Regions from separate parts of the Streptomyces sp. NPDC047982 genome, predicted to be linked through region 2. Evidence: riboswitches for the same ligand, from Rfam matches in the RefSeq annotation. Region 2 holds a riboswitch; each other region holds the start of a gene.
The links. Region 2 has a riboswitch for cobalamin ahead of ACGF2V_RS24025 (prenyltransferase/squalene oxidase repeat-containing protein). Riboswitches for the same ligand answer to the same signal wherever they lie in the genome.
Positions count from the first base shown of each region.

Region 1: it holds a riboswitch for cobalamin, as region 2 does, so the genes downstream of both, ACGF2V_RS24220 (ABC transporter substrate-binding protein) here and ACGF2V_RS24025 (prenyltransferase/squalene oxidase repeat-containing protein) in region 2, are expected to answer to the same signal.
Region 3: it holds a riboswitch for cobalamin, as region 2 does, so the genes downstream of both, ACGF2V_RS26710 (ribonucleoside-diphosphate reductase subunit alpha) here and ACGF2V_RS24025 (prenyltransferase/squalene oxidase repeat-containing protein) in region 2, are expected to answer to the same signal.
Region 4: it holds a riboswitch for cobalamin, as region 2 does, so the genes downstream of both, ACGF2V_RS05815 (cobalamin biosynthesis protein) here and ACGF2V_RS24025 (prenyltransferase/squalene oxidase repeat-containing protein) in region 2, are expected to answer to the same signal.

Region 1 is NZ_JBIDBS010000021.1:30,100-35,653, forward strand. It holds gene ACGF2V_RS24210 (sensor histidine kinase) at 1-209, opposite strand, end outside; gene ACGF2V_RS24215 (alpha/beta hydrolase-fold protein) at 595-1,737, opposite strand; cobalamin riboswitch at 1,951-2,133, shown strand; gene ACGF2V_RS24220 (ABC transporter substrate-binding protein) at 2,163-3,203, shown strand; gene ACGF2V_RS24225 (iron ABC transporter permease) at 3,242-4,330, shown strand; gene ACGF2V_RS24230 (ABC transporter ATP-binding protein) at 4,327-5,175, shown strand; gene ACGF2V_RS24235 (ABC transporter substrate-binding protein) at 5,549-5,554, shown strand, end outside.
Region 2 is NZ_JBIDBS010000020.1:136,489-142,042, reverse strand. It holds gene ACGF2V_RS24035 (energy-coupling factor transporter transmembrane protein EcfT) at 1-478, opposite strand, end outside; gene ACGF2V_RS24030 (SCO2322 family protein) at 475-1,101, opposite strand; gene ACGF2V_RS24025 (prenyltransferase/squalene oxidase repeat-containing protein) at 1,158-2,441, opposite strand; cobalamin riboswitch at 2,556-2,683, opposite strand; gene ACGF2V_RS24020 (MBL fold metallo-hydrolase) at 2,989-4,029, opposite strand; gene ACGF2V_RS24015 (hypothetical protein) at 4,295-4,768, shown strand; gene ACGF2V_RS24010 (sigma-70 family RNA polymerase sigma factor) at 5,099-5,554, shown strand, end outside.
Region 3 is NZ_JBIDBS010000025.1:66,995-72,548, reverse strand. It holds gene ACGF2V_RS26730 (hypothetical protein) at 1-106, opposite strand, end outside; gene ACGF2V_RS26725 (GntR family transcriptional regulator) at 388-1,152, shown strand; gene ACGF2V_RS26720 (DUF3311 domain-containing protein) at 1,484-1,759, shown strand; gene mctP (monocarboxylate uptake permease MctP) at 1,756-3,405, shown strand; cobalamin riboswitch at 3,689-3,834, shown strand; gene ACGF2V_RS26710 (ribonucleoside-diphosphate reductase subunit alpha) at 3,976-5,554, shown strand, end outside.
Region 4 is NZ_JBIDBS010000004.1:53,185-58,738, reverse strand. It holds gene ACGF2V_RS05820 (cobyric acid synthase) at 1-1,113, opposite strand, end outside; gene ACGF2V_RS05815 (cobalamin biosynthesis protein) at 1,110-2,189, opposite strand; cobalamin riboswitch at 2,334-2,466, opposite strand; gene ACGF2V_RS05810 (hypothetical protein) at 2,683-2,913, opposite strand; gene ACGF2V_RS05805 (inorganic phosphate transporter) at 3,012-4,283, opposite strand; gene ACGF2V_RS05800 (class II aldolase/adducin family protein) at 4,499-5,158, shown strand; gene ACGF2V_RS05795 (hypothetical protein) at 5,307-5,554, shown strand, end outside.

The DNA of each region.
Region 1 (5,554 bases), on a different contig from region 2:
ACGCCGACCGGGTGACGGCGCCGCCACACCAGCGCGGAGCAACCGATGCCCGCCAGCACCACCGCCTGCCACCGCAGGGAGAAGTCGCGTTCGTGCGGCACGATCGAGGCGGCCACGACGGACAGAATGAACAGGACGACCAGGCCCAGTGTGTCCATCACACCGAGCCGGGACCGTTCCCCCTTCCTTCGCATACTGATCACCGCCATGGCACCACCGTAGGGTCGTCGGCCGCATCGGGCATCGCCGCGCGGGACGGACGTCCCGGCCTCCGACATCCGTGGTCCGCCCCCTGCCGAGGCGCCGGACCCCGGCGCCCGCCCCCGCCCCAGGCTTCCGACGCCCGGTTTCCGCCCGTGCGCCGGGAGCGTCGACGGCGCCCCGGGCCGATGCCCCGGACCGTCGTCACGATCGCCCGGCCGGGCGCCCCGACGACTCCATTCGGCCGACGCCCGACCGGCATGCCGTCGGACGGACGGCCCCGAGGGCCCGACCGTCCGGCGCGCACCGCGTCGGTACCTTCCGTGCCGTCGCCCCCGTCGGTCCTCGCCCCGCCTCTGCCCGTCCGGCCCGTCCCCGCCGCTTCCCGGCTCCTCAGACGCCCTTCGCCGGCGCCACCCGCCCCGCCGGCGGCGACAGTTCGGCCGTCAGCCAGCGGAAGACCTGCGGCACCTGGCGTTTCCACAGCCCGATGGTGTGCGGGCCGGTCACCCGGGCCACCACCACCCGTGTCGGGGGCATCGCCGCGCGTCGCAGCGCGACGCCGTCACGGTAGCCGTCGTCGCGTCCGCCCGAGAGATAGAGCGAGACGCGCGGAGGCGTGCTCGCGTGGCGCAGGATCCACAGCGGGTTGTTGGTGCGCCGCAGTTCGGGGGCGCGGGCCGTGAGGGAGACCCGTTCGGCGGCCGGGTCGTTGTAGCCGGAGAGGCCCACGGCCGCCCGGTACCGTTCCGGATGGGCGAGTGCCATCTTCACGGCGCAGTGTGCCCCGGCCGAGTAACCGGCCACCGCCCACCCCTCCGCGCCGCCCCGCGCGCGAAAGGTGTCGATCACCATCTGCCGGACGTCCACGCTGAGCCACGATTCGGCGTCCACGACGCCCGGCACATTGGCACATCCGGTGTCCTGACCGGCCAGCAGGTTGGTGCGCGGTTCCACGAGGATGAACGGGGCGATCTCACCGCTTCGCATCCGGGCCTCCAGCTGCGACTGCACCCGAAGGCTGCTGAACCACGCCTTCGCCGAACCGGGGAAGCCGCCGAGGAGTTCGACCACGGGGAACTTCTGGTGTCGGAAGGCCGGTTGGTCGTACTGAGGCGGCAGCCATACATACACCTCGCCGTACACCCCCGACACCCGGCCGCGCACATGGGTGACGCGGACGTTGTGCCCCATCCGGGCGTCGCGGGCCGGTCTGAAGTCCTGGACGACCTTCGGTTCGTTGGCCCGGTCCTTGTGACTCCCGAGTCCGTCGCGTCCGAGGTCCGGGGCGGCGACGACGTGGTGTCCGGTGCCGAGCAGGTCGGCCCAGCTGTCGTACAGGCCGTTGGTGTTGTTGACCACCACGAAGACGCTCAGCACGGCCGCCCCCTGTGCGAGGACGACCATCGCCAGGCGGCTCGCGCCGCGCACCACGGCGGGGCCCCGCACCCGTCCCCACAACAGCAGGGGAAGCAGCACGCTGACCAGGGCCAGCGTGATCGTGGCCAGGAAAACGGGTGTCCCCGTCAGGCTCATCACGCCAGTGAGGATGTCGCACACAGGAAGATGGTTTACCCTTTTCCGCCTTTTTACGTCGAACGCGAGACTTGGGGAACCGCGTGTTGACGACGGTCGCACCCGGCCTCCCGGACCACGTGGTCCGGTCGCGTCGGCGAGTGGCCGAAAGACGCGTTCCGGTCCCTGGGCGTGCGATCACTCACATGGGCCCCCTCTGTGCGCCGACCTCGGACGAACGTAATATCGGCAGGTCATCGCCGCGACGGGAGACAGGAAGCCGGTGCGAATCCGGCACGGTCCCGCCACTGTGACCGGGGAGTGCAACCCTTCGACATGCCACTGCGCGCGGCGCGGGAAGGCGGGGGGAACGTCGATCCGGGAGTCAGGAAACTGGCCTGTCGCGGGCCCGTTTTGAGGAGCGCGGACTCCCCAGGAGGCTCTACGTGTACTTCGGCACATCCCGCCGCCCCTGCTCTCACCCTGCCCGGACCCGGCGCACCCTGCGTGCCGTCGCCGGGGTCGTGGCCCTGGCCACCGCCCTGCTGACGGCCGGCTGCGGCGCCGACGACTCCCCCAGGAAACCGAAGGCCGGTGCGTCGCGGGTCAGCGGTTTCCCGGTCGCCGTCGACAACTGCGGGGTGAGAACGACCTACGACGAACCGCCCTCGCGCGTGGTGACGATCCATCAGCACCCGGCCGAACTGCTGCTCGCCCTGGGCCTCGGCGACCGCATGGTCGGTACCGCCTTCCCCGACTCGGCCGTCCTGCCCGAGCTGAGGAAGGACTTCGCGGCCGTACCCGAGCTGGCGAAGAGGGAACCGTCCTTCGAGACGGTCCTGGACGCGGAGCCGGACTTCGTCTACGGCGGCTACGGCAGCGCGTTCGCCGAGAACGAGGGCCGTTCGCGCAAGGCGTTCGCCGAAGCGGGCATCGACACCTACCTCAACCGCGAGTACTGCGGCAAGAAGCGGGTGACGATGCGGGACACCTACGACGAGATCCGCACACTCGGCCGCATTTTCGGCGTCCCGGACCGTGCCTCCGCTCTGGTGGCCGATCTGAGGGCACGCGTCGACAGGGCCGTCGCGGCCGTCGGGAGCGGGCCCGACGTGCCCGTCTTCGTCTACGACAGCGGCGACAAGACCGCCCTGACCGCGGGCGGCAAGGGCCTGGGCAACGACCTGATCGGGCTGGCGGGTGGCCGCAACGTCTTCGCGGACCTCGACGACGTCTTCGGGGACGTCTCCTGGGAGCAGGTCGTGGCCCGCAGGCCGGAGGTCGTGGTGATCTACGACTACGCGGGGTCCGGAAGCGTCGAGCAGAAGAAGGAGTTCCTGCTCTCGCAGCCCGCTCTCGCCGATGTTCCCGCCATCAGGAACCAGCGGTTCGTGGTCCTGCCGCTGACCGCGACCCTCGTCGGCATCCGGTCCGCCTACGCGGTCGACGGCCTGGCACGCGGTCTGCATCCCGAGAGGTTCCGGTGACGCGGACGCCCGTGAAGGCCGGCCCGGCCGACGCGGCGGTGGACGGGCCGGTCGCGCGGAGCACACGCCGCGCGGGCCGCTCGGGACGTGTTCCCCTCCCCCTGGTGCTGACCGTCCTCGCGCTGCTGCTGGTGGTCTCCGCCACCGCCGGCCTGGCCATCGGCTCGGTGCACGTGCCGCCCGGCCAGGTGTGGGGCATCGTCACGCACGCGCTGGGCGCCGACTGGCGGGAGCCGTCCTGGACCCGCGCCCGGGAGACCATCGTCCTGGACGTGCGGGCGCCGCGTGTGCTGCTCGGCGCCGTGACCGGGGCCGGGCTGGCGGTGGTGGGCACGGCGATGCAGGCCCTGATCCGCAATCCGCTGGCCGAGCCGTACCTGCTGGGCGTGTCCTCCGGCGCGTCACTGGGCGCGGTCTCGGTGATCGTGCTCGGCGTGGGCGTGCTCGGCCCCGTCTCGCTGCCGGCCGCCGCGTTCGCCGGTGCCCTGGGCGCGCTGCTGGTGGTGTACGCGACCGCGCGCACCGGCGGACGCATCACCTCGGTACGGCTCGTGCTGTCCGGTGTGGCGGTGGCGTCGGTGCTCACCGCGGTCACGGACCTGCTGCTTCTCACCACCGGCCGGGGCAACGAGGCCCGTGCCGTCCTCGCCTGGACCCTCGGCGGCCTCGGCGGCGTCGGCTGGGACACGCTCTGGCTGCCGGGCGCCGCCCTGCTGCTGGGCACCGCCGTCCTGCTGGTGCAGGCACGGAATCTGAACCTGCTGCTGGCGGGCGAGGAGGCCGCGGGCACGATGGGGCTCGACGTGGCCCGGTTCCGGGCCCGCATGTTCGTCCTGCTGTCCCTGGTCACCGGGGTGCTGGTCGCGGCGGCCGGGCCGATCGGCTTCGTCGGCCTGATGCTGCCGCACACCGTGCGGCTCCTGGTCGGCGGCGACCACCGCCGCGTGCTGCCGACGGCCGCTCTGGGCGGAGCCGTCTTCCTGATGTGGGCCGACATCGCCGCCCGCACCGTCGCGGCGCCGATGGAACTTCCCGTCGGGGTGCTCACCGCGCTGTGCGGGGGTCCCTTCTTCCTCTGGCTCATGCGCCGGGACGCCCGGCGGAACGGCGAACGAGGAGCGGCATGAGCGACGCGACCGGACGCGGCGCCGACGGTGCCGCCCTGACCGTCGACGGCGTCACCCTGACCGCCGGTGCGCGCCACCTGGTCCGGGACGTCTCCCTGCGCGCCGGCCCCGGCGAGGTCGTCGGTCTGGTCGGCCCCAATGGCAGCGGCAAGTCCAGCCTGCTGCGCGCCGTCTACCGCGTGCTGCGCCCCGACGCCGGACACGTACGGGTCGACGGGGCCGACGCCTGGCACCTGCCCGTGCGCGGGCTGGCGCGCACCCTGGCCGCGGTGGTCCAGGAACCGGTGGCCGCCTTCGACCTGACGGTGCGTGAGGTCGTCGCGATGGGGCGTACCCCGCACAAGGGCCTGCTCGACGGCGACACGGCGAAGGACGCGCGGCTGATCGCGTCGGCTCTCGCGTCCGTGGACATGGGCGCTCTCGCCGACCGCACCTTCGACCGGCTCTCCGGCGGTGAACGCCAACGCGTGCTCATCGCCCGTGCTCTCGCCCAGCAGCCCTCACTGCTCGTCCTCGACGAGCCCACCAACCATCTGGACATACGCCACCAACTCGACGTCCTCGGCGTCCTGCGGCAGCTACCCGCCACCGTCCTGGTCGCGCTCCACGACCTCAACCTGGCGGCGTACTACTGCGATCGCCTCTACGTGCTGCGCGCGGGCGCGGTCGTCGTGTCCGGCCCGCCCGCCGAGGTGATCACCGAGGAACTGCTGGGCGAGGTCTACGGGGTGGCGGGCGAGGTCGTCGTCCACCCCCGTACGGGAGCGCCCCATGTGACCTTCCTGCCCGGGAAACCGGGACCGCGCCGGACCGCGCCCGACCCGGCGGACGGGCCCGCCCCGTGAGCGAGCGGGGCCGGCGCAGGCGGCCCGCCCCCGACTTCTCGTACGGCGGCGGCCGACCACCGTGGCCGCCCGTTGCCCCACGGCCCATCCACCCTTCCTCCAGGACGAGTTCGCCGTTCGGCCGATCGTTGTTCACCAACCGGAAGCTGACTGACAGTCACCATGCATACAATTCCCGTCGAACACCGAGTCCCGGCAGTCCGCTCGGTCCGCACCAACGCGCCCGGCCGGGCTGAGTGCCTGTGCCGCGGCACGTGCAGTACTTCCTGACCGATCCGGTTGTCCGGGGGAAACCCTCGCGGCCGGCCGACACTATGGAGCACTTTCCGTGATGGATCGTACGAGGCGGTCGAGCACTCTGATCGTCGGGGGCATGACA
Region 2 (5,554 bases):
GTGAGCCGAGGAGGACGGAGAAGACCAGCCGCACGCCGATGACGAACAGCCCGATCCTGATGAACGCCCCGTACGAACGGGCCCAGGGCGCGTCCGTGCGGCGAGCGGCGACCACATAGCCCGCCACCCCGACCAGGAGTCCGAGCAGCAGCGGGTTGGTGGTGCGGGACGCGGCGGTGGCGAGGCCGAGCGCCCACAGCCACCACGCCCCGGCGGGCAGGGCGTTGCTCCGGTTCGCCTCCGGTGCACGCAGGGCGCGCAGCGCGCGGAGCGGCCGGGCGGCGGTGCGGGGAGCGCGAGTGGTACGGGTGCCACCCTCGGTGCGGGCGACACCTGTGGTACGGGTGACGCCAGCGGTGCGGGCGACACCGGTGGTGCGGGTCGTTCCGGTCGTGAGGCGGTCGATCGTCGGGCGGCCGGTCGTCGGGCCGTCGGGCGTCCCGTCCCCAGCCGTCGGGCCGCTGGTCGGAGCGGTCATCCTCGGCGGCGGCGGGCCTGCACGACCCCGGCTGCGCCGAGGGCGAGAACGGCGCCGGCCCCGACGAGCATCCCCGCAGACGGTCCGCCGCCGTCGGAACCGCCGCCGGACGTGGCGGACGTGGCGGAGGCGGACGCGTCAGGCTTCTTGTGCCCGTCGCCCGACACCTGCTCGCCGCAGCCGGAGGCCGGGTAGCCGGAGATGGCGCACAGCAGCGCGTTGCCGTCGTAACGCAGCGGCTTGGCCACCGAGGCGAGGGCCTCGGCGGTGCTCGCGTCCGGGGCGACCAGGGCGCACGCGGTCCGCAGCGGGGGCGGGGTCCGCCCGTCCGGGGCGTCCGCCGCCGTGCCCGGGTCGATGACGAGCGCGACCCGCTTGGATCCCTTCTCGGCCGGGGTGTCCGCGCAGATCTTCGCGAAGCCGGGCGCGTGGCGCGGCCGGGCCGCGTCCTGGGAGTCCTCGCTCACCGAAAACCGGAAGCCCTGCACGGAACCGTCGTCCGGCCGGACCAGGGCGGGGCCCTGGGTGGCGTACGTCCAGCTCTCGCCGGAGCCCTCCCAGAACGACCAGTACCGGTAGCCGGCCGCCTGGGCCTCTCCCGCGCCCAGCACGGCCAGCAGCATGGCCGTCACCACCGTGCCCAGGACCGTCAGCACCGCGGCGGCACCTCCCGTCCGCCTCACAGCTGCTGGTTCTTCCGGCGGCCGCTGATCAGGAAGCCGACGCCCGCACCGACGACGAGGCCGATGCCGACGAACCACCACACGCCGCCGATCACGTCGTCGCCGCTGTGGACCCGGTCCTTCTCCGTGGCCTCGTACCCGGTGTCGGCGGACGGATCGGGGGTCGTGATCGCCGCGGGCTTGGGACCGGTCGCGTTCAGCTTGTCGACCAGGTTCACGCCGCCGAAGTCCCGGGCGTCGTTCCCGGTCGCGTGCGCGGCCAGGATCAGCTGCGCGTAGGCGGCGGGGCCGTTCTGCTCGGCCCAGGCACCGGAGTTCTTCTTCAGCCAGGCCACGGCCTTGGCCGCCTTGTCCTGGTGGCCCGAGGCGGACAGCGCGACGACCGCGTCCGCGGTGTTGCCTATGTCGGGCTGCGGGCCGGAGTCCTCGGCGCCCGGCATCGGGGCCAGGTCGAGGTGGCCCTTCGCGGCGAGGGCACCGGCGAGGAAGTGGGCGCCGTTCTGGGCGGCCTGCTCGGGGGTGAGGGCGGAACCGGAGGCCGCGGGGCGGCAGTTCGTCCCCTTGGCGGCGGCGTTGTCGCCGGTGGCCAGGCCCTTGCCCATGCTGCCCAGCACGGCGGCGGCGGTGGCGTCCGCGTTGGCCACGAGCTTCCCCGCCTTGTCCGGCTGGTACGCGAACGCGCCGCCGTCCTTCTCACCGCACGGGATCGAGAGCGCGAGCAGCGGATCGTACGGGGACTTGCCCTTGGGCGTGACGATGTCCGCGAGCCGCTGGCCCTGCCGGGCGAGGGCGCCGATCACGAGGGAGGTGGAGTTGGCGTCGCTGGGCGCGCCGGCCACGTATCCCCAGCCGCCGTCCTCGTTCTGCACGGACTTCAGCCAGCGGACCGAGTCGTTCACGGTCTCCCCGTGTCCTCCGACCTCGGCGAGGGCCTGCACGGCGATCGCCGTGGCGTTGGTGTCCAGCACCGTCTTCTCGTCGCACGGCTTCGAGACGTCGGGCCGGTACGCGGCGTAGGCGCCGTTGGCGCACTGCTGGCCGATCAGCCAGTCCACGGACTTCGCGGCGGGCGTCACGCCTTCGACCCGCTGCGCGAGGAAGGCCAGCGACTGCCGCCAGACACCGTCGTAAGTGGGGTCCTTCGTGCCGTACAGCCCGGCGGGCAGGGCGACGGACGGCGTGGGCGACGGGGACGGCGCCGCGACCGCGACCGGGGCGGCCGCGCAAAGCACGGCGGCCGTGGTCGCGGCGAGCGTTGCCGCGCTGCGGCGTACGGTCATGGCGGGCGGGGCCTCTCCTGTGCGGGAAACCGAACCGGGCACAGGCACGCTCACGCACCAGGCTCCGACTCCGTATACCTCGACGGTGCCGACCACCGGGGTTCCGGTGGTCCGAGCCGGTCACAACCGCGTCCAGGGCATTCCGACTCACCGCCCACGGGACGGCTCACGGCTGCGTGGTCAGTGCCGGATTCGCACCGGCTTCCCCCTGTACGGGCATGATGACGACCCATTCACTCTACCGGGCGTACCGGAAGGGCCCCGGGGCGGGCGTTCCGGTCGGACGCGGGGTGCCCACGCGCGCTCGTACGGCGACGAGGACGAGGCGGTGCGCCATCGCGACGCAGGCCACCGTGAGGTGCATCACCGCGCGACGTACGCCACCGTGAGGTGCATCACCGCGCGACGTACGCCACCGTGACGTGCATCACCGCGACGCGGGCCGCCGCGACGCCCGCTGCCCCCACGCGACTCGTACGACGGTCGACGCCGCCCCCGCCGCCCACACGCGGCTCGTACGTACCACGGTGAACGCCACTCGCACCGCTCATACCGCGATGTACGTCACGGGATCGCTTCCCGCCACGGCTTCCGCGCGGCCCAGCTTCACCAGCCGCCGCAGATGCGCCTCGGCCTCCGAGACCGCGATGTTGCGCGAGCCGTGCGGAATCCGGTCCCACGGCCGGTTCCACTCCATGCGCTCGGCCAGCTCCCACGGGGTCAGCGGGGTGGACAGCAGCCCGAGGAGCCCAGCCAGCCGCTCCTCGTGGTGGTCGAGGAGCTCCCGTACGCGTCCGGCCGCGTCCGCGAACGCGTACTGGTGGGCGGGCAGCACCTCCGCCACCCCGAGCCGGCCCACGCGCTCCAGGGAACCGAGGTAGTCGCCGAGGGGATCGGTGACCGTGTCTGCGTCCGGGTCCTCGTAGAGCCCGATGTGCGGGCTGATCCCCGGCAGCAGATGGTCCCCGGAGAACAGCCGTCCCCGGCCGGGCAGACCGGTCGGGTGGTTCTCCTCCAGATGCAGGCAGACATGACCGGGGGTGTGGCCGGGCGTCCAGACCGCCCGCAGCCGCCGCCCCGCCAGGTCCAACAGCTCACCGGGCACGATCTCCCGGTCCGGCAGCGCGGCCCGCTCCCCGGGCAGGGTCCGCATACGCCCTCGGTCGGCCGCCGCGGCCCGCAACGGCGCGAGGTGCGCCTCGGGCGCACCGACCGCGGTGAGCTTGGCGACGAGGTAGTTCAGCCAGGTGCCGGGTTCCGCCTCCCGAGTGCGGCGCACGATCTCCGTGTCCGCCGCGTGCATGGCGATCCACGCACCGGACGCCTCGCGCACCTGGCCGGAGAGGCCGTGGTGATCGGGGTGGTGGTGGGTGATGACGATGCCGTGGATGTCGGCGACGGCTACGCCGACGGCGGTCAGCCCGGCGGTGAGCGTGTCCCACGCCTCCGGATCGTCCCACCCGGTGTCGATCAGGACCGGTCCGCGGTCGGTGTCGAGGACGTGAACGAGGGTGTGGCCGAGCGGGTTGTCCGGGATGGGCACCTCGATGCTGTGCACGCCCCCGCCGTGATCGGTCACCTGCGTCATGGGCTCCCCTTTTCCCCACTGCCCGGTCAGCTCACCGGACGTACGGCCGTGCGGCGCGGCACGGTGCGGTGTGCGCTGCGCGCCGCCACCTGACCACCCGACCACTTTAACGAGAACTTGTTCCAGTGGTAGCCCTGGTCGACCATCTCCCGGGCGTAGTTGACGCACACTCCCGAGGTCGGGGTCGGCTACGTTCTGGCCGTGCCGAAGTCCCAGCACATTCACGCGATGGGCCGCATCGACTTCGCCTTCTCCCGAGCCCCGGATGACGCCTGGGAGCGTCAGTCGTGCGGGGCCGGAGCGAAGGGGACCACGCGTCTACGACTGGGCCGCCGCGAGGCTCCCGCCGATCGACGACTTCGACGGTCCTGAACCTACCCACGGCCGGTGGGTGCTGGCCCGTCGCAGCCTGGCTCGCCCGGACGAGATCGCCTACTACCTCGCCTACGCACCAACCCGCACCACCGTCACGGAACTTGTGCGTGTCGCCGGGACGCGGTGGGCGATCGAGGAAGCCTTCCAAGCGGCAAAGAACGAGTGCGGCCTGGACCAGTACGAGGTACGCCGGTATCCGGGCTGGTACCGGCACATCACCCTGGCCATGCTCGCCCATGCCTTCCTCGCCGCCATGGCCGCCGCGGCAGCGCAAAAGGGGGCAGCAGAAACGGTTCCGGCGCGCTGGTCCCGCTCACCGTGGCAGAAATACGGCGGCTCCTGGCAGCTGGCCGCCCCGCAATGACGCGCCGTCGGCGCATCGACCACATACTGCACTGGTCCCGCTGGCGGCGCCGACACCAAGCAGTAGCCCGCCGCTGCCACTACCGCCGCCGTACCCGAGGTCACGAACTCACCCAACCTGACAACACGTCAGCCGAGCACGCTCAGATACATGCTCCTGACCAGCAGGAATAGCGAACTGCGACTGGAGTACTAGGCGTGCTCGGCCATGAGGTTGGGTACTTGCGTCGGTAGGCCGGGAAGGACGCGCGCGGATCGGGCCGGGGAAGAAAGGCGCGGAAAATCTTCTGGGCTCTGTAAGGATGCGCCCCGCGCATGACATGTACGGGGTGTGGAGAGCAACCAGACCGTGAGGGATTCGGGCCGGAGTGCGGGGTTCACCGCGTTGTACGCGCGGGAGTACCCCCGGGTGCGCGCCTTCGCGCACCGCAGAACGGGGGACCGGAGCGCGGCCGAGGAGATCGCCGCCGAGGTGTTCCGGATCGCGTGGGAGCACGTGCTCAAGGACGGTGAGGCGACGCCCGGGTGGCTGTTCGTCACCGCCCGGAACGTGCTCGGCAACCACTACCGGGCCACCGCCCGGCTGACCGAGCTGCACCGGCGGATCGGTGAGGAGATCGGCCGCGCCCCCGCGTGCGCGGAGGACTCGGCGGTCCTGGACACCCTCGACCGACTGGCCGACCACCACCGCGAGGTGCTGCTGCTCAGCTACTGGGACGGCCTCTCCGCGGCGGAGGCGGGCCGCCTGCTCGGCTGCGGTGCTCCCGCCGTCTGGGTCCGTCTGCAC
Region 3 (5,554 bases), on a different contig from region 2:
CGTCCGCCCCGGCCTTCTCGCCGCCCTTGCCGCCCTCGTCCGACCCGCACGCCGCGAGGCCGATCATGCCCGCGACGCCTGTCGCCGCGATGAGCTCGCGCTTCACGCCAAACCCTCCTCAGGGACACCGCAACCCCGCCCACCACCGCGAAGACGTGCGACGGGTACAGCGGGGCTGGACCTGGTCTTTAATGGTTTAGACCAGCACCGGGAGCTTGGCCTAGACCTTTAAGGGTGTCAAGGGTGTACAAGAAGTGCACTCGCGTCCGTTACAGGACCGACATCTCACCAAGGACGACGACCCGTGACCGGACCGTGCCACCATGTGAGCCGCGACAGACGGAGGAACCGGTGACGGCAGCAGCGCAGCAGTCGGGAAGGCGAGCCATGGGCGCCGACGGGGGCAGTACGGAGAACGAGACGGGCGCGGCCACACGGACGGCGCGCGTCCCGAAGTACTACCGACTGAAGCGGCATCTCCTCGACATGACGGACACCATGCCCCCCGGCACCCCCGTCCCGCCGGAGCGGACCCTGGCCGCCGAGTTCGACACCTCGCGCACGACCGTGCGTCAGGCGCTCCAGGAACTGGTCGTCGAGGGCCGACTGGAGCGCATCCAGGGCAAGGGCACCTTCGTGGCCAAGCCGAAGGTCTCGCAGGCCCTCCAGCTCACCTCGTACACCGAGGACATGCGCGCCCAGGGACTGGAACCGACGTCCCAACTATTGGACATCGGCTATGTCACGGCCGACGACACGCTCGCCGGGCTGCTCGACATCACGACCGGCGGCCGGGTGCTGCGGATCGAGCGGCTGCGGCTCGCCAGCGGAGAGCCGATGGCGATCGAGACCACCCACCTTTCGGCCAAACGCTTCCCGGCGCTGCGCCGTTCGCTGGTGAAGTACACATCGCTCTACACCGCGCTCTCCGAGGTGTACGACGTCAGGCTGGCCGAGGCCGAGGAGACCATCGAGACCTCGCTCGCCACGCCGCGCGAGGCGGGGCTGCTCGGTACGGACGTGGGCCTGCCGATGCTGATGCTGTCCCGGCATTCGCTGGACGGGCGGGGCGAACCGGTGGAATGGGTGCGCTCGGTCTACCGGGGCGACCGGTACAAGTTCGTGGCGCGCCTGAAGCGACCGATGGACTGACCGTCCCGTTCGCCCCCTGCGTCCCGTTCGCCCCCCTGCGGCCCGTTGCTCCTCGCGGCCCGTCCGACACCTGCGGCCGGTGCGGCTCTCACGGTCCTCCCGATCCGCCCGACGCTCCCGACCGCCCCTGTGGAACGCGCCTCCCCACAGGGGCGGTTCGCATGCCGCGCGCTCCCCGACTCCCGCACGTCTGACCATATTCCGAATATGTGCACCCGGCCGGGGAACCGTTTCCGGGCGGAAATGCGATGAGGGGGTGACGGTGACCGAATCCCTCCCCTAGATTTCCTGCGCGTCACGGCAGGTGATCAGCGAGGGACGGAGTCGCCGCATGACAGCAAGTCCGAAGGACGTGTCCGCGAGCCCGGGCGGACGGCCGCCCGCGATCACACCGGTGCGGGTGGTCATCGCCCTCTGTCTCGTCGCGCCGTTCGTCGCGATGCTCTGGGTGGGTTCGTACGCGAAGGTGGATCCCGCCTTCATCGGCATTCCGTTCTTCTACTGGTACCAGATGCTCTGGGTGCTGATCTCCACCGCGCTCACGGCGATCGCCCACAAGCTGTGGCAGCGCGACCAGCGCGCCCGCAAGGGGGGTGGGCAGGCGTGAAGGACGGTGTGAACGGCGTCGCGCTCGGCGTCTTCGTCTTCTTCTTCGCGGCCGTCACGGTCATGGGCTTCCTGGCTGCACGCTGGCGCAGGGCCGAGAACGAGGCCAGCCTCGACGAATGGGGCCTGGGCGGACGGTCGTTCGGCACCTGGGTCACCTGGTTCCTGCTCGGCGGCGACCTGTACACCGCCTACACCTTCGTCGCCGTTCCCGCGGCGATCTACGCGGCGGGCGCGGCGGGCTTCTTCGCCGTGCCGTACACGATCCTGGTGTACCCGCTGATCTTCACCTTCCTGCCCCGCCTGTGGTCGGTCTCGCACCGGCACGGCTACGTGACCACCTCCGACTTCGTCCGCGGGCGCTTCGGCTCGAAGGGGCTGTCGCTGGCGGTCGCCGTCACCGGCATCCTCGCCACGATGCCGTACATCGCGCTGCAGCTCGTCGGCATCCAGGCGGTGCTGGACGTGATGGGCGTCGGCGGCGGCGAGAACACGCACTGGTTCGTCAAGGACCTGCCGCTGCTGCTCGCGTTCGCGGTGCTCGCCGCGTACACCTACTCGTCCGGCCTGCGGGCCCCCGCGCTGATCGCGTTCGTCAAGGACGGCCTGATCTACCTGGTCATCGTGGTGGCGATCATCTACATCCCGATCAAGCTGGGCGGATTCCACGACATCTTCGCCGCCGCCGAGGAGAAGTTCGCCGGCCCGCCCGGCGGGAAGCCGACCGGCGCCCTGGCGCCCGGCGAGGCGGGCCAATGGGCTTACGCCACCCTGGCGTTGGGCTCGGCTCTGGCCCTCTTCATGTATCCGCACTCGATCACGGCGACGCTCTCCAGCCGCAGCCGCGACGTGATCCGGCGCAACACCACGATCCTGCCGATCTATTCACTGATGCTGGGCATGCTGGCGCTCCTCGGCTTCATGGCGATCGCCGCCGGGATCGAGGTGGAGAACGGGCAGTTGGCCATTCCGCAGCTGTTCGAGAACATGTTCCCCGACTGGTTCGCGGGCGTCGCGTTCGCCGCCATCGGCATCGGCGCGCTGGTGCCCGCCGCGATCATGTCGATCGCCGCGGCGAACCTCTTCACCCGCAACATCTACAAGGACTTCCTGAAGCCGGACGCGACCCCCGAGGAGGAGACCAGGGTCTCCAAGCTGGTGTCGCTGCTGGTGAAGGTCGGGGCACTGGCCTTCGTCCTCACCATGGACAAGACGGTCGCGATCAACTTCCAGCTTCTGGGCGGGATCTGGATCCTCCAGACCATGCCGGCCCTGGTCGGCGGCCTGTTCACCCGTTGGTTCCACCGCTGGGCGCTGCTCGTGGGCTGGGCGGTCGGCATGGTGTACGGGACGGTCGCCGCGTACGAGGTCGCCGGCCCGACCCAGGCGCACTTCGGCGGATCGTCCACGAAGATCCCCGGCATCGGCGAGATCGGTTACATCGGTCTGACGGCGTTCGTGCTGAACGTGGTGGTGACGGTGGTGCTGACGTTCGTCCTGAACGCCGCGAAGGCACCCGCCGGCGTCGACGAGACCTCCCCGGCCGACTACACGGCGGACGCGGGCGACCCGGGTGTCCGGGTGGAGCTGCCGCCGGCCGTGCCCGAGTCCCCGAGTTCGGCGGCGACGCAGGGTGGCGGCCGCTAGGACGTGTTTTCGAAAGTCCCGTCCGGCCCGCGACGCCTGGCACGGCGCCTCGCCACGTTGTCAGGATCGTCCACGTACGCCGCGGGCCCCGCCCTTCGGGCGGACGACGCCACTTTCGAAACACGCCCTGGAACGACCGCTCGGACGGCCCGGGACAGCCCGCCGCACCCCCTTCCCGAGGGGCGCGGCGGGGCACGTCCGCCTTCTTCCCACGAGGGCCGCAGGACGCGCCCTACGGCCTCGACGTGAGTCGGCCGACACAACATCTGGGGGCTGCCTCACCGAGCGGCCCCCACATGTATGCTCGTGCTCGCTGTCGCCGCAGGGGAATCCGGCGCGAATCCGGAACTGTCCCGCAACGGTGTGCTCGGTGCGCTTTTGCGCATGCCCGAGCAAGTCCGAGGACCTGCCGACAGCGCATCCGGTTCGACCGACCCGGATGCCAGACGTCCGGGCCTCGCGGATGGGCCGGTGGACGCCGTACGCAGTGCTGCCCCCTGTCCGGGCCCGGTGCTGCCCGGCCACCCCCGCTCCCCCGCCGGCCCCGAGCCGAGCGAGGGAGAGCACCGCGTGACCATCGCGCCAGCCGATCCGGCCCCGGTCGCCGTGTCCGAAGCGACCGTGTCCGAGGCGGCCGAGTCCGGGGGAGCCGCACACGACGGCCCCGGTACCGCACACGACGAGCCGGGAACCGCGCTGCTGCGGACCCTGACCGCGCTCACCGCCGACCTGCCCGACACCGACCCCGGCCGGGTGGCCGCCGCCGCGCTGCGCGGGCGCAGCGCCCGAGCCGACGAGGCCGAGCTGCACTCGCTGGCCACCGAGGCCGCCGCGGGGCTGATCTCCGAGGACCCCGCCTACTCCCGGCTCGCCGCCCGGCTGCTGACCCGTGCCGTCGCGGACGAGGCGGCGGGGCAGGGCGCGGTCTCCTTCTCCGCGTCCGTCGCCGTCGGCCACCGCGAGGGCCTGATCGCGGACCGCACCGCCGCGTTCGTCCAGGCGCACGCCGCCACCCTGGACGCCCTGGTCGAACGCTCCCTCGCCGACGGCGCCGACGACCGGTTCGGCTACTTCGGGCTGCGGACCCTGCACAGCCGCTACCTGCTGCGCCACCCGCACACCCGCCAGGTCATCGAGACCCCGCAGCACTTCATGCTGCGGGTCGCGTCCGGGCTCGCCGAGGACGACTCCCCGCGTGCCGTGGACGAGGTCGCGGCGCTGTACGGGCTGATGAGCCGGCTCGACTACCTTCCCTCCTCCCCCACGCTGTTCAACTCCGGTACCCGGCACCCGCAGATGTCGTCCTGCTACCTGCTGGACTCCCCGCTCGACGAACTCGACTCGATCTACGACCGCTACCACCAGGTGGCGCGCCTCTCGAAGCACGCGGGCGGCATCGGCCTGCCGTACTCCCGCATCCGGGCCCGCGGTTCGCTGATCCGGGGCACCAACGGGCACTCCAACGGGATCGTGCCGTTCCTGAAGACGCTCGACGCCTCCGTGGCCGCGGTCAACCAGGGCGGGCGCCGCAAGGGTGCCGCCGCCGTCTATCTGGAGACCTGGCACGCGGACATCGAGGAGTTCCTGGAGCTGCGCGACAACACCGGTGAGGACGCCCGCCGTACGCACAACCTGAACCTGGCGCACTGGATCCCGGACGAGTTCATGCGCCGGGTCGACGCGGACGGCGAGTGGTCGCTGTTCTCCCCCTCGGACGTGCCCGGGCTGGTCGACCTGTGGGGCGACGAGTTCGACGCCGCGTACCGGGCCGCCGAGGCGCAGGGGCTGGCCCGCAAGACCCTGCCGGCCCGTGAGCTGTACGGCCGGATGATGCGCACCCTCGCGCAGACCGGCCAGGGCTGGATGACGTTCAAGGACGCCGCCAACCGGACCGCGAACCAGACCGCCGAGCCGGGCCGCGTCGTCCACTCCTCGAACCTGTGCACCGAGATTCTCGAGGTCACCGACGACGGTGAGACGGCCGTCTGCAACCTGGGCTCGGTCAACCTCGGCGCGTTCGTCTCGGGCGGGGACATCGACTGGGAGCGGCTGGACGCCACCGTCCGCACCGCCGTGACCTTCCTGGACCGGGTCGTCGACATCAACTTCTACCCGACCGGGCAGGCCGCCCGCTCCAACGCCAAGTGGC
Region 4 (5,554 bases), on a different contig from region 2:
GCGCAGCGGCAGCAGACCGAGCCCGTCGACGTGACCGGCCCGCGACTCGACCTCGTCCTCGATGTGCTCGCCGAGGACCTGGTAGCCGCCGCAGATCCCGAGGACGGGCCGGCCCTCGGCGGCGCGCCGGGCCAGGGCGTCGGCGAGCCGGCGCTCGCGCAGCCAGGCCAGCGCCTTGACGGTGCCCCGGGTGCCCGGCACGACGACCAGGTCGGCGTCGGCCAGTTCCTCGGCGCGGTCCACGAAACGGACGACGACGCCCGGTTCGGCGGCCAGCGCGTCCACGTCGGTGAAGTTGGACATCAGGGGCACGGCGCACACCGCGACGCGCAGCACGTCCTCGCCGTGCGGCGGCGCGATCACGGACTCGCGCACGGCACCGCGCAACGAGACCCGCAGTCCGTCCTCCTCGTCGATGCCGAGCCCGTGCGCGAAGGGCAGCACCCCGTACGTCGGGCGGCCCGTGACCTCGCGCAGCATGTCCAGGCCGGGCTCCAGCAGCGACACGTCGCCGCGGAACTTGTTCACGAGATAGCCCGCGACCAGCGCCTGGTCCTCGGCGCAGAGCAGCGCCGTCGTGCCGAAGAACGACGCGAAGACGCCGCCGCGATCGATGTCCCCGACCACCACCACCGGGAAGCGTGCCGCCCGGGCGATGCCCATGTTCACGATGTCCGTGTGCCGCAGATTGATCTCGGCCGGGCTGCCCGCGCCCTCGCAGATCACCGCGTCGTACGTGCTCCGCAGCCGCTCCAGGCAGTCCACGACCGTGCCGAGCAGGGCCTCCTGCCTGCCGCCGTGGTAGCCGCGGGCGCTCATCTCGCCCACCGGCCTGCCCATCAGGACGACCTGGCTGGAGCGGTCCCCGCCGGGCTTGAGCAGCACCGGGTTCATCAGCGCGGACGGCTCCACCCGGGCGGCCGCGGCCTGCATGGCCTGGGCGCGACCGATCTCGGCGCCCTCCCGGGTGACGTAGGAGTTCAGCGACATGTTCTGCGCCTTGAAGGGCGCCACTTTCACGCCCCGGCGCGCGAGCCAGCGGCAGATGCCCGCCGTGACGACGCTCTTGCCCGCGTCCGAGGTGGTCCCGGCGACCAGGAGTCCGCCGCTCATGTCCGTCTCCGTCCTGCGATCAGGCGTTCCGCGACCGTGAGGGGCGCGGTTCGTGCGGTCCGTGCGCCGCTCATGCCCGCGAGCCGCGCCCCCGCGATCCCTCGCCGTCCCGTGCCCCGTACGTCCGCGAGCCGTCGCGCGGCGAGGCCCGCGCCCAGCCGTGCGGCCACGCACGCGCCGAGGGCCAGCACGCCCACCCGGCGCGACAGCCGCACCGCGCGCTCGATGTCCGCGGTCTCCACCGCCCGCCCGGTGGCCCCGTTCAGCACGGGGCGGTGCTCGACCCGGCCTCCGTACGCCAGCGTCCCGCCCAGCCGCACACCCAGCGCGCCCGCGAACGACGCCTCCACCGGGCCCGCGTTGGGGCTCGGGTGCTTCGCCGCGTCGGCCCGCCAGGCCCGTACCGCCTCGCGCGGCCGTCCGCCCGCGACCACGGCGAGCAGGGCGGTCAGCCGGGCGCCGGGCCAGCCGGCGAGGTCGTCGAGTCGGGCCGAGGCCCAGCCGTAGCGCCGGTGACGGGGCGACGTGTGGCCGACCATCGCGTCCAGGGTGTTGACCGCGCGGAAGCCGACGAGGCCGGGAACACCGGCCAGCGCCCCCCACACGAGGGCGCCGACCACGGCGTCCGAGGTGTTCTCGGCGACGGACTCCACCACGGCGCGGGCGATCTGCGGCCCGTCGAGGGAGTGAGGGTCGCGCCCGCACAGATGCGGCAGGCGTTCCCGGGCCACCTCGACGTCCCCGGCGGCCAGGGCACCGCCGATGGCCCGCGCCTCCCGCCCCAGCGAGGTGCCGCCGACCACGGACCAGGTGGCGGCCGCGGTCAGCGCGACGGAGGCGGCGGGGTGACGGCGTACAGCACGGGCGAGCAGCGCCGCACCGCCCACGGCGCCGCCGGCGCAGACGAGGGTGTGCAGCGCGCCCCACCCGCGGTGGTCGCGCCACAGACGGCGCTCGACGCCCGCCGCGGCCCGCCCGAAGGCGGCGACCGGGTGCCTCCTGCGGGGGTCACCGAGCAGCAGATCGCCGATCAGGCCGACTGTGGCGCCGTACGCGAATACGCGATCGGCACGCATGGCTCAGCCGGCCGTCGCGCCTCGGAGGACCTTCGTACGGGCGGCTCTCGGCGAGAGCGGCACAGGAATGGACGCACGGCTGCCAGGCATGGAGATATGTCCTCACTCAGGGTCCGCGCCCTGGTTCGACGTGACCGGCGACGAGAGTCTCCTGGCTCCCGGATCCGCGATTCCCCCGGCCTTCCAGCCCGCTCGCGCGTGCCGTGACTTCCCGGTGTGGGGGACCGCTCCCCGGTGACAGTGGCGGGACCGCGCCGGATTCGCACCGGCTTCCTCTGCTGTCGCCGTAAATGGCTCCGGCAGTCCACCACGCTCCGCGAACGCCCGTCAACTAGCCGTTGACCTGCGGCGGCGCAGTGTGTTGAGGCCCACATCCGGGCGGGGGCACCACGACGGGCCGGACGCGCGAGGCGTGTCCGGCCCGTCGGAGAGCGAAGAACAGCGAGGAAAGAAGAGGTGAAGAGGTGAAGAGGGGTGGGCGGAGAGGCGGGGCTCAGGCGACGATCAGATAGATCCCGTACGCGACCGCCGCCGCGCACAGCGCGAAGCAGGCGTACGCGCCCGCGCGTGCCAGCACCCGTGATCCGCCGGAGCCGCCCTGAGCCGCCGGTTCCGGCTGCTTGGCGAGGCCGACGATGCCCAGGGTGAAGACGCCCACCAGCGCGACGGTGACGACGAGCGACACACCGAAGACGGAGCCGAGGGCTGCCCAGTCGATATTCATGCTGATTCCTTAGACGGTCTGCGGACGGTCCGCGTGATCGGCCTGGTGCCGTGACCAGTAAACGTTGCCGGGAGGGGCAAACGTTGCCGGGAGGGGCACTAGACGGCGGCGGGACGCGCCGGGTCCTGGGCGGGGGGCGCCGGCGTGGTCGGGATGATGGTCACGAGGTCCTGCGCCCCGGCGGTGGCCGCGACGGTGGGCGGCGGGCTGACGGCGGCGATGGCCGTGGTGACCACGCCCGCGGGCTCGACGGCGCTCTCGGAGGGCGCGACGTCGTCGTGACCGACCGGCTTGCGGCGCGACACCAGCCAGATCGCGGCGGAGCCCACGACCAGCAGCGCCGCGACGACGACGACGCCCCAGGTGCCCTGCTGGGTCAGGAGCTCGGCGCCCGCGCCGACCAGACCCGCGGCGGGCAGGGTCAGACCCCACGCGACGAACATCCGGGTGGCGGTGGACCAGCGGACCACGCCGCCCTGGCGGCCGAGGCCCGCGCCCATCACGGCGCCGGAGCAGGACTGGGTGGTGGACAGGGAGAAGCCGAGGTGCGAGGAGGCGAGGATGACCGTGGCCGCGCTGGTCTGGGCGGCGAAGCCCTGCGGCGGCCTGAGGTCGGTGAGGCCGCTGCCCATGGTGCGGATGATGCGCCAGCCGCCCAGGTAGGTGCCGAGCGCGATGGCCATACCGGCGGAGACGATGACCCAGACCGGCGGGTTGGCGCCGGGGTTCAGCACACCGCCGGTGACCAGGGCCAGGGTGATGATGCCCATGGTCTTCTGCGCGTCGTTGGTGCCGTGGGCGAGGGAGACCAGTCCGGCCGAGGCGATCTGACCGGCGCGGTAGCCCTTGGCGGTGGCCTTCTCCTGGGCCTCGTCACGGATCTTGCCCCCGATCCGGTACGTGAGCCGCGTGGCCAGCAGGGCGGCCACACCGGCGACGATCGGGGCGGCGACCGCGGGGATCAGCACCTTCGTGACGACCGTGCCGCCGTTGACCGAGGACCAGCCGGCCGACATGACCGCGGCGCCGATCAGGCCGCCGAACAGGGCGTGCGAGGAACTGGACGGCAGCCCGACCAGCCAGGTCAGCAGATTCCACAGGATGGCGCCGACGAGTGCCGCGAAGATGACCTCCGTGCGCAGCCCGTCCTCGTTGATGATCCCCCCGGAGATCGTCTTGGCGACCTCCACGGACAGGAACGCGCCGACGAGGTTGAGAACGGCGGACATGGCCACCGCGGTCTTCGGTTTGAGTGCGCCGGTCGAGATGGTGGTGGCCATCGCGTTGGCGGTGTCATGGAAACCGTTCGTGAAATCGAACACTAGAGCTGTCACGATCACAATCGCGAGAAGCAGCGTGATGTGTTCCATTTACCCAGGCAATCGTTCGACGTCATTGGCAGGTTGACGGTAGGCAACTTTGGTGAACAGGAGATGAACTGAACAGGGCTTCACGGTGTCTCCAGGGGCATTTGGGGGGTCGATTCCGGCTGCTCCGGCCGCCGCCGGCGCGTCGTCGTCACTCTTTGTGATTGATTCGGTCGTTGGTGTGTACGTACACCCGGCGGGCTGACAGGATCGCCGCTATGAGCGATCAGCAACGGGACGCGATCGAACGGGCCCGGACCGAGGTCGTCGCGACCGCCCGCAGGACGGCGGTGGACGGGCTCGTCGTCGGGACGTCGGGCAACGTGTCGGCGCGGGTCGGCGACACGATCCTGGTCACGCCGAGCGGCGTGCCGTACGACCGGCTCGGCCCGAAGGACGTGGTCGGCGTCGATCCGGAGGGAAACCGCGTCCTCGGCGTACTGGCCCCCACCAGCGAACTCCCGCTCCATCTCGCGGTCTACCGGAACAGCGACGCGGCGGCTGTCGTGCACACCCACGCGGTGCACGCCACGGCGGTCTCCACCCTGGTCACCGAGGTCCCGTCGATCCACTACGCCGCCGCCATGCTCGGGGGACCGGTACGGGTCGCGGCCTACGCGCGCTACGGGACCGAGGAACTGGCCGCGAACATGCTCGACGCCCTGCGCGACCGCACCGGCTGCCTGCTCCGGAACCACGGAACCGTCACCCACGGTGCCACCCTGGACGAGGCGTACGACCGAACCGCGCAGCTGGAATGGCTCTGCCGGCTCTGGCTCACCGCCAGCTCCGTACCCGGACTCTCCCCGCACCTGCTCACCCCGGCCCAGCTGGACGACGTGCGGGAGGCGCTGAAGGGATACGGGCAACGACGCTGACCTCGCCGCCCGCCGCCCGCCGCCCGCCGCCCGCCGCCCGCCGACGGACGGCCCTTGCCCCCGCCGACCGCCGACCCGCTCCACCCCTGCCACCCGGACGGACCCCGTCCGGGTGGCAGGGCGCGCACCGCCCCACCAGACTGGAGCGGTGCGCCCGGCAACAGTCACGGCAGCAGCCGTCACCACGATCCTCGGCCTCGGTGCGGCAGCGGTCGCGGCCGGAAGGCGCGCGGGCGCCGCCGCCCTGAGGACACCGTCCGCCGGGCGGCCGCTCCCCGCCGACAGGGGACTCACCGTGCACGCCACGGCGGCCGGCCGGGTCACCCTGACCCGCTCCTTCACCTCCCTGCGGCCCGGGACGTACGGACTGGTGGGCGACGGCCTCCACGCCGTCGT